Linked DNA regions of Actinoalloteichus hymeniacidonis. The protein of the gene in region 1 interacts with the protein of each later gene in a pairwise test. Links are inferred from orthologs where the notes say so. Each region holds a gene or a part of one and is shown in the gene's direction. Other genes may lie near its edges.

Region 1 (2,930 bases):
TGTACCGCTGAAACTCTTGGAAGCGACGGAACTCCTCGAATTCACGCCGGGCGACGGGGTCGAGCTGGTCCGCTGCGTTCCCTGCCGGGGGTTCGGTGGGAACGGCAGGTAGCGCGGCTTGTCGCGGGGGCACCTCGTCTGGATTGTCAGGGCGTTGGAGTTCGGCCACCTCCACATCATGCCGTGGCTGATCGGCTGCAGGTAGTGACTCGGAAGCACGGTCTTCGGCAGCCCGGGTGCTACGGCACACATCGGGGTTCGCAGGCAGAGGTTGTCCGACCTCGGCCTCGTCGAGGTGGTGGTGCCAGCCCGGGCACGGGGACGTTTCGCGATGGGTTAACCTAGTCGTCAGTTCTACCGAAGACCGCTGGTTTCGTGCGCAGGCGACTGCGTCACGACGAAGGCCCGTTGTGGAAATGGGCGGCCCGCGCAGGAGGAACGAGGCTCGTCGACGTCATCCTTGGATGACGGTCGCTTTCACGCCCCGTGCCGTCTTGCGCCGGGGCGTTCGTCTTCTCCGCATGGACTTCGCTTCGGGATCAGCAGACCCGAGCACCGTCGTTCGGCCACGCCCGAACGACATTCGATGCGTAGAGAGGAGGCGACATGGCCAAGTCCGACAAGGTCGATGCGGTTACCGAGATCTCAGACCGTTTCCGTTCTGCTTCGGCAGCGGTGATCACCGAGTACCGCGGGCTCTCCATGGCACAGCTCAACGAGCTGCGTCATGCGCTCGGCCAGGGCGCCACGTACCGCGTCGCGAAGAACACGCTGGCCAAGCGCGCCGCGTCGGACGCCGGGGTGGACGGTCTCAGCGACCTGTTCACCGGTCCGACCGCCATCGCATTCGTCGAGGGCGAGCCCGTCGATGCAGCCAAGGCCCTGCGCGACTTCGCGAAGGACAACAAGGCGCTCGTCATCAAGGGCGGCTACATGGACGGCCGCGCGCTGTCCGTGGACGAGGTCAACAGCATTGCCGACCTCGAGTCTCGCGACGTGCTGCTCGCCAAGATGGCGGGAGCGCTGAAGGCCAACCTGTCTAAGGCCGCGTACATGTTCGCAGCGCCTGCGACGAAGGCCGCCAGGCTCATGGTCGCGCTGGAAGAGAAGAAGCAGGAAGGCGCGGCCCCCGAGGCCGAGGCCGCCGACGCTCCGGCCGAAGGCTGAGCACCCACCCACCATCCACCTGCCCGACGGATATTCCAACCGGGTGGGTCAGCTAGAGAGGAACAGCCATCATGGCGAAGCTTTCCAACGCAGAGCTGCTCGACCAGTTCAAGGAGATGACCCTCCTGGAGCTGTCCGGCTTCCTGAAGGAGTTCGAGGAGGCGTTCGACGTCACCGCCGCCGCCCCGGCCGCCGTGGTTGCCGCAGGCCCGGCCGCAGCTGCTGAGGTCGTCGAGGAGAAGTCCGAGTTCGACGTGGTCATCGAGGCCGCAGGCGACAAGAAGATCCAGGTCATCAAGGTCGTCCGTGAGCTCGTCAGCGGCCTGGGCCTGAAGGAGGCCAAGGAGCTCGTCGAGAGCGCGCCGAAGGCCGTCCTCGAGGCTGTCGCCAAGGACGCCGCCGACGCGGCCAAGGAGAAGCTCGAGGGTGCGGGCGCCAAGGTCACCGTCAAGTGACCAGGCTTTGACGCACGCTCTGTCAGGGGGCGGATCCCACTGGGGTCCGCCCCCTGATTTTGTTTCCGCATCACGGGCAGGTGGCCTCTTCCGGGCGGGCGATGGTGACGCGAGGTGACCGCCTGCTGGGCCACGCGAGTGATCGGCGCGTGCCGTCTTGACTCCGCCGCCGACCGGAGTCACTCTGTTGTCGTGCGAGTGGCGGCATCGCCGGTGCCACTCGACAGTCGCCGGGATTGCGGCTAGACTGGCTCTTTGCGCTGCCCACTTTCCGCCTGCCCTCTGTCGGGGCGTAGGATGTTGGGCACCACTGCACCCTTGACAGCTGTGTTAGTCGGCTGCTAGCGCCGCTGCTTAGCCAGCTACCAGTCCCTGGAAGGACGCATCTTGGCAGTCTCCCGCGCGACCCAGGCCACTGCTGCGACCAACTCCATGTCGGGGATCCCTGGGGCACCCAAGCGGGTCTCGTTCGCGAGGATTCGTGAACCGCTCAGGGTGCCTGATCTGTTGGACCTTCAGGTCCAGTCCTTTGAATGGCTCACCGGTGCCGACGCGTGGTTCCAACGCCGCATTGATGCGGGCGAGGACCTGCCAATCGGTGGGCTTGAAGAGGTCTTGAACGAGATCTCCCCGATCGAGGACTTCTCCGGCTCGATGTCCCTCTCCTTCTCCAGCCCGCGCTTCGACGAGGTCAAGGCCTCTGTCGAGGAGTGCAAGGACAAGGACATGACATATGCGGCGCCGTTGTTCGTCACCGCAGAATTCACCAACAACACCACCGGCGAGATCAAGAGCCAGACGGTGTTCATGGGTGATTTTCCGATGATGACGAACAAGGGCACGTTCATCATCAACGGCACCGAGCGAGTCGTCGTCTCCCAGTTGGTCCGTTCGCCAGGCGTCTATTTCGATCATGCCGTCGACAAGACGACGGATAAAGACGTCTACAACGTAAAGATCATTCCCAGCCGTGGCGCCTGGCTGGAATTCGATGTCGACAAGCGCGACACCGTCGGTGTCCGCATCGACCGCAAGCGCAGGCAGCCCGTCACCGTGCTGTTGAAGGCTCTTGGTTGGACCGCCGAGCGGATCCGGGAGCGGTTCGGGTTCAGCGAGACGCTGATCGCCACCCTGGACAAGGACCACACCGCCGGACAGGACGAGGCTCTCCTCGACATCTACCGCAAGCTGCGTCCCGGTGAGCCTCCGACCAGGGAGAGCGCGCAGACCCTGCTGGAGAACCTGTTCTTCAAGGACAAGCGCTACGACCTCGCCAAGGTCGGCCGATACAAGCTGAACAAGAAGCTC
Region 2 (7,374 bases), 4.0 Mb from region 1 along the record:
CGAACTGCTCCCGCCGCAGGTCCGTGACCTGATCACCATGGCGACCACCGACCCGGCTGCGGCCGAGGCCTCCTTCGCCGGTTTCGCCGATGCGACGTCGATGCGCGAGATGGTGACTCAGATGAGCGGTCCGGTGGACCGCGCCGTCTACACCGCCCCCGAATTCGACGCCGCCTACCGCCGGGCGCTGGCCGAGGGCTTCGCCCAAGGCCCGGCGGGATACGCCCGCGACACCCTGCTCTCCATGTCCCGCTGGCCATTCGACCCGGCCGAGATCACCGTCCCCGTGACGCTCTGGTTCGGCGCCCACGACACCAACCCCACCCACTCCCCCGACCTCGGCCGCACCCTCGCCGAGCGACTGCCCAACGCCCAGCGCAGCGAACTACCCGACGAGGGCGGATCGCTGCTGTGGAAGCGAGCGGGGGAGATTCTGCGGGGAGTGGTCGGAGCGGGGTAGGGCGTCGGCGAGATATCCCCTCGTCCAGCTGCATGGTTACCGGCCAGAGCACGGCACCACCGGCACGCCGTGGAGCATGTGGCCAAGAACCCCAGGGTTCCCCGCACGCCACGAACCCGTGCTCGGGGACCTGAGCGCAACACGCCGAGACAGACGTCATCACAGGTCAGCGCACCCTTTGAGGAAAATGCCGGGCCCTTATGCGGAGGCTCGACGTCGTAAGACAGGATGAACCGTTAGCCCCGCGCACGCGGGGAGGAATCGGTGCCCGCCCCCAGCCGTCTACACGTCTGCCCCCGCGCACGCGGGGACCCCTCGGCCGACCTCTCTTCCCGCACGCGCGGCGGTACAGCCTCGCCCGTTCCTCGCCGCCAGGGAGAGTTGTGTCCGACTCGTTCGTCCATCTACACGTCCACACCGAGTACTCGATGCTGGACGGAGCCGCCAAGGTAGCGCCGCTGTTCGCCGAGGCCGAGCGGCTGGGTATGCCCGCCGTCGGTATGACCGACCACGGCAACATGTACGGATCGGCCGAGTTTTACCGGCAGGCGAAGAAGCGGGACATCAAGCCGATCATCGGTATCGAGGCCTACATCGCCCCGGTGAGCCGCTTTCACAAAAAGCCGGTGTTCTGGGGTGAGAGCAACCAGCGCTCCAGCGACCAATCCGGTGAGGGCGGCGACGTCTCCGGCGCGGGCGCCTACACACACATGACGATGCTCGCGGGCAACGCCACCGGGCTGCGCAACCTGTTCAAGCTTTCGAGTCTGGCTTCTTACGAGGGCTACTACCGCAAGCCCCGAATGGACCGGGAACTCATCTCAGAGCACGCCGAGGGGATCATCGCCACCACCGGCTGTCCCTCCGGCGAGGTGCAGACCCGGCTGCGGCTGGGCCAGCCGCGCGAGGCGATGCAGGCGGCGTCGGACTATCGGGACATCTTCGGCGCCGAGAACTTCTTTCTGGAGTTGATGGACCACGGGCTGCCCATCGAGCGATCGGTGCGCGAGGGCCTGTTGCACATCGGTCGCGAACTCGGACTGAAGCCGTTGGCAACCAACGACTCGCACTATGTCACGCAAGATCAAGCCGATACCCACGGCGCGTTGCTCTGCGTCCAGTCGGGTAAAACCCTCACCGACCCGACCCGCTTCAAGTTCGACGGCGACGGCTACTACCTGAAGTCCGCCGATGAGATGCGGGCCTACTGGGACACCGAGGTACCCGGCGCCACGGATAGCACGCTGCTCATCGCCGAGCGTGTCGAGTCCTACGACGAGGTCTACGCCCATGTCGACCGAATGCCCCGGTTCCCGCTCGCTGAGGGAGAGACGGAGAACAGCGTTCTACGGGCCGAGGTCGAACAGTTCACGCCAGCCCGCTTTCCGAACGGATTGACCCAGGAGTACCAGGACCGCATCGAGCGGGAACTCGGCGTCATCGCCCAGATGGGATTCCCGGCCTACTTCCTGGTGGTCGGCGACCTTGTCCGGTGGGCCAAGGACCAGAAGATCGCCGTGGGTCCGGGCCGGGGTTCTGCCACCGGATCGCTCGTGGCCTACATCCTGCGGATCACCGACCTCGACCCGATCGAGCACTCTCTACTGTTCGAACGGTTCCTGAACCCCGAGCGCATCTCGATGCCCGACATCGACCTCGACTTCGACGAGCGCAGGCGCGGCGAGGTCATGGACTACACGGTCGAGAAATGGGGCGCGGAGAACGTCGCACAGGTCATCACCTACGGCACCATCAAGACCAAGGCCGCCATCAAGGATGCCGCCCGCGTCCACTACGGCCAGCCCGGATTCAGCATCGCCGACCGGATCTCCAAGGCGCTCCCCCCGCCGGTAGCAGCCAAGGACATCCCGCTGGCAGGCATTGTCGACCCCAGTCACGAGCGATATGCGGAAGCCAGTGAGATCCGTTCTCTGATCCAGAGCGATCAGGAGGTCTCGACCATTTTCGAGACCGCCCGAGGTTTGGAGGGTCTCACCCGTAACGCGGGCGTGCACGCCTGTGCGGTGATCCTCTCCTCGCAGCCGCTGCTCGACGTCATCCCGCTGTGGAAGCGCGATGACGGGTCGATCATCACCGGCTGGGATTACCCGGCTTGCGAGGACATCGGCCTGTTGAAGATGGACTTCCTCGGGCTGCGCACCCTGACGGTCATCGACGACACGATCAAGGAAGTCGAACGCAACCACGGGATCCAGATCGACCTCGAGACCCTGGGACTCGACGACAAGGCGTCCTATGAGCTGCTGAGTCGGGGCGACACCCTGGGCGTGTTCCAGCTCGACGGTGCCGCGATGCGGGACCTGCTGCGCCGTATGCAACCCAAACACTTCGGTGACATTGCCGCTGTGATCGCCCTGTACCGACCCGGTCCGATGGCCGCGAACGCGCACATCAACTACGCCGAGCGCTCGAACGGCAGGCAGAAGATCACGCCCATCCACCCGGAGCTGAAGGACGCTCTGGAGCCGATTCTGGGTGAGACCTACCACCTGTTGGTCTACCAAGAGCAGGTCATGGCCATCGCCCAGCAGCTCGCCGGATACACCCTGGGTGGCGCGGACCTGCTGCGACGGGCCATGGGTAAGAAGAAGAAAGAGGTCTTGGAGCAGGAGTTCGAGAAGTTCAACAAGGGGATGCTCGGCAACGGCTACTCGGAGGAGTCGATCCAGACGCTCTGGGACGTCATGTTGCCCTTCGCGGGCTATGCGTTCAACAAGTCCCATACCGCCGGTTACGGGCTCGTGGCGTACTGGACCGCTTTCCTCAAAGCCAACTACCCGACTGAGTTCATGGCAGCTCAACTCACGTCCATCGGCGGCGACAAGGACAAGTCCGCCGTGTACCTGGCGGAGTGCAGGCGCTTGGGCATCAAGGTCCTCGCACCGGATGTGAACGACTCCGGGTTGCACTTCGCCGCCGTCGGCAAGGACATCCGCTTCGGCTTGGGCGCGGTACGGAACGTGGGCGCCAACGTCGTGCAATCGATCGTCTCTCGCCGCAAGGAAAAGGGCCGATACACCTCGTTCACCGATTTCCTGGATAAGGCCGAGATCGTGGCCTGTAACAAGCGGGTTATCGAATCACTGGTCAAGGCAGGTGCCTTCGACTCCTTCGATACCTCGCGTCGCTCCCTTTTCGAACATCACGAGGCGGCGGTCGATGCCGTGATCGGGCTCAAGCGCCAGGAGGCGCTCGGCCAGTTCGACCTGTTCGGTGGCGGAGACGAGGACGGCGGTGCGTCCGCCGAGGCCTCGCCGTTGGCCCACCTCAACTTCTCCTCGGACGAATGGCCGCGTAAGCAGCTACTCGCCTACGAACGGGAGATGTTGGGCCTCTACGTGTCGGCGCATCCCTTGGACGGTGCGGAACGCATCCTGCGCAAGCACGCGCCGAAGGCGATCGCGACCATTGTGAACGAGGCGCCGAAGGAGGGTGAGGTCGTCGTCGCCGGGATGATCTCCAGCGTCGATCGCCGGGTGAACAAGCAGGGCGAGCCGTGGGCGATCGTCACCATCGAGGACCTGGATTCCGCAATCGAGGTGCTGTTCTTCCACAAGAGTTACAGCGTCCTGCACGAGGATCTGATCCCCGACTCCTCGGTCGCGGTCAAGGGCCGGGTGAACTGGCGCGAGGACAAGATGTCGATCTTCGGCTCGGGTGTGGTCCAGCTCGACATCAGCGCGGCCGAGACCAATCCCGGGGTGGCACCTGCCGTGATGTTGCGGGCCGAGGCCCACCGACTGACCCGCGACGTCGTCGGCGAACTGCGCAGCACCCTGCTGGCCCACCGGGGCGATGCCCCGTTGCGGTTGGTCCTGGTGCACAACGACGCCGAGGAGACCTACGAGGTCGAGAAGTACCCGGTCGAGTTCAGCGGCGCCTTCGCCGCCGAGCTGAAGGCGATCCCCGGTCTGACGGTGGTGTCGTGAGCCGCTCTCCGGGAAGCTCAGGCACCGAGCAGACTGCGTAGGCCTCGCTCCACCGCGAGGAAATCGTACAACGAGGTATCGATCACCGCCTCGATCTCGGCTTCGTCGACGGCGGCGCGCATCGCGTCGCCGTCGACGAGACCCAAGTCCACCAATACCGACTCCTCGATCACCTGCTTCGCTAACGACAGTCCACCGAGACGTAATCCACGCTGCATCACACCCGCGAAGTTCTCCCGCAGCGCCGGATAGACCACGTCATTACTCAGGCCGAGTCGCTCGAGCCAGACCCGCGCCAACCGCTTCGAAACCCGCCAATCCATAGGCAACCATTGCCCGAACAAGACCAGCTCCGGATCGCACAACGGGGAGACCGGCCACCTACCGGCGCGGAGAAAGATCGGGTTGCGGCAGGCGAAGGCCAACAAGGATGTCTCGTGAAGGACGCTGACCGGCGCTAGATCCTCGTCGATCGACGGAAGCTGTTCTCGTGCTCGGTGTCCTAGCCAGCGTGGTGGTTTCTGCGCACACCGGCGGCCGAAATCGGACCGTTCGGCACTCCGTAACGCAAGCATCTCGTCGCCGCCGATGCCGGTGAACACAACGGGCTCCGACGACGTCATGAGAATCCGATGTAGGGCCTCGGCATAGGGCTCTTCGCCTGGGTTCGCAGCCCTGGGACCAGCTGGATCGAATGGCCGGCACGCCGGGATCGACACATCACGCAATGAGCGAAACCGGACGAGTTCAGCGCGTCGACGGCGTTGCTGGGCTGCTGCTTCTCCCTCGATACTCAGGCCATAGCTTGCTAGACCAGGACTTCCCGCAGCCAAGGTCAACGCGACCAAAGCCGAGTCCAGTCCGCCCGAGAGTTCCGCGACCGCACTCTCGCTGGTCACTTCACGGCGGCGCACCGCCTGACCGAGCAGTGAGTCGAACGCATCGAGAACCGGAGCGTCAGGACCGACACTCCGTGCCCGATATCGAGGAGCAGCTTGCGGATAGCAGGATTCCAGGCTGCCCGCTCGAAACTCGACAGAAGATCGTTCTGTGAGTTGAACGACCGATCGGGCTATGGTGTTCCGGGTGTAGCGGTGCCGCCGTGTCAAGAGTCGACTGAGTTCGCGGAAATCAAGTTCGGACGAGACAATATGTGGCCGCAGATCGTCGAAATCCCATGATGCATGCAGGCGGCTGTCGCGAGCAGCCAGATACAGCGGAGCGGTGCCCCACGCTCCGGCATGCAACCGAATAGCAGGCCATTCGAATTCGACCACGACGAACTCGACCGAGGTACGCCGCAGTTGGTCGAGAGCGTTCACCCAGTTTTCAGGCTTGATGCGGCTGATCGGTCCTTGCCATGGCGCCGTATCCGGCATTCGCTCCCGAACTATCACGGCTGTTCGGACCCCATCCGTCACGAGCAGCGATTCGAGGGCTGGGTTACTGAGCGGCTCTATCCAGCCACATCGAGCCGTCCATCGTCCGGACGACCACGACCAGAGCGGCCGATCGGGCACGATCGCCAGCTGAAGCTTGAGCACACAACCTCCAGGTTCGGGGGCGAGCCGGTACTGCCGACTCACCCCCGGTCCGTCAATCCTCGTCCTTGTACCCCTGGTCTTCGCTTCCAGCAGGCTTGCGCAGGTAACGCTCGACTGCCTCAACGGTCTCGATGATAGGCGGACTGTCGAAGAGGTCTTCCATCTCGGCCATGTGGTTTCACCTCCATTCTGGTTGAATCACGGATAAGTTGCGTGTGGTCACAACTCATCGACGCACAGGGTGCCCATCGTCGATAGGTCGGAGAACAAGCCTAAGTAATCGAGATCCAGCCATGCACTCCATGATCACCGTTGGATACGGGAGTTTCGACGCCCATTGGGTCTAGCCCCATCGGGGCTTCTCCGAGCGTCCAACCTTCGAGAACGGGATTTGCTCGTACAGTGCGGACGTTGGGCGGCCACAGCCGATACGGTATGAATTCCCGCGTCTCGACTAAGCAACGGCGGTAGACCGTGAGCAGCCGACGAAAGCACTGCCAGTTCTGTGGAGCATCGACACACACCAGTACGGCGTGCAGCACGTACGTGGCCGAGTTGAGCGTGTGCAAGCCGATTCCCCCGGGGTTCTTCGATGATCCGGGTATGCGCACAGCGCTGGCCCACTACGACTTCGGGGCTGTGTTCCTCGCCGTGCGGAGCCACACCGGGATGTCGCAACTGGAACTCGCCGATTTGCTCGGACTCTCTCAGTCTCGAGTTTCCGCCGTCGAGCGTGGTGAACGCAGACTCACGCATGTGAAGCTGGCTGCCCGGATGGCCACTGCCCTGCGTATCCCAGCTCAGCGTTTCGGATTCCCAAGCCGACCCGATGAACTCGATAATGCTCATGTCAAGGAGGCGAGTTGGTTGGAACGCCGAGACTTCCTCAACCTGGTCACAGCGGCCGCGCTCGGATCAAACCTGCATCCGGAGATCTCGCGGCTTGGCGAACTGCTCCCTTGGAGTACCGAACCGGTTCCCCGATCACGCATCGGGGCAGCCGATGTCGATGCGATCGAAGCCATGACCGACGGTTTCCGTCGCCTCGACCTCGCCCATGGCGGTGGGTTCTGTCGAGCAGCAGCGATCGCCCAACTTCAGCAGGTTCGACGACTGAGAGATGCCATCTGCTCCCCTGCGGTTCAGACACGCCTCGTCGTAGCCACGGCGGAACTCGCCTCGACGGCAGGTTGGATGGCCTACGACGTCGATGATCACAACACGGCGCGTCGTTTGTGGGCCTTTGCGCTTGCCGAAGCTCAGCACAGCGCGAACCACCCTCGGGCTGCGGACCTTGCTGTCGGGCTTCTGCTCGACATGGCGCATCAAGCCCTGCATCTCCAACGCCCAGACGAGGCCCTTCGGTTGACGCAGCTCGCTTCGGCGACGGCCTCGAATCGACAGTTTCCGGTCAACGTGA

The links. The genes of interacting proteins can lie anywhere in the genome.
Region 2: the proteins of rplL (region 1) and dnaE interact in binary tests that used the Escherichia coli proteins (3 or more experiments, as listed by UniProt). The link is inferred for Actinoalloteichus hymeniacidonis from one-to-one orthologs.

What each region holds. Positions count from the first base shown.
Region 1 is NZ_JACHIS010000001.1:5,717,726-5,720,655, reverse strand. It holds rplL (50S ribosomal protein L7/L12), read left to right. Parts: upstream 1-1,238; coding sequence 1,239-1,622; downstream 1,623-2,930. Other genes in the region: rpoB (DNA-directed RNA polymerase subunit beta), read left to right, coding at 2,010-2,930; rplJ (50S ribosomal protein L10), read left to right, coding at 607-1,167; BKA25_RS24315 (hypothetical protein), read right to left, coding at 1-169. UniProt on the Escherichia coli protein: The binding site for several of the GTPase factors involved in protein synthesis (IF-2, EF-Tu, EF-G and RF3). Is thus essential for accurate translation.
Region 2 is NZ_JACHIS010000001.1:1,668,697-1,676,070, reverse strand. Bases 503-4,610 are described here. They hold dnaE (DNA polymerase III subunit alpha), read left to right. Parts: upstream 503-843; coding sequence 844-4,410; downstream 4,411-4,610. Other genes in these bases: BKA25_RS07585 (asparagine synthase-related protein), read right to left, coding at 4,428-4,610. Outside these bases: BKA25_RS07595 (alpha/beta fold hydrolase), read left to right, coding at 1-460; more of BKA25_RS07585, read right to left, coding at 4,611-5,954; BKA25_RS07580 (helix-turn-helix domain-containing protein), read left to right, coding at 6,558-7,374. UniProt on the Escherichia coli protein: DNA polymerase III is a complex, multichain enzyme responsible for most of the replicative synthesis in bacteria. This DNA polymerase also exhibits 3' to 5' exonuclease activity. The alpha chain is the DNA polymerase catalytic subunit.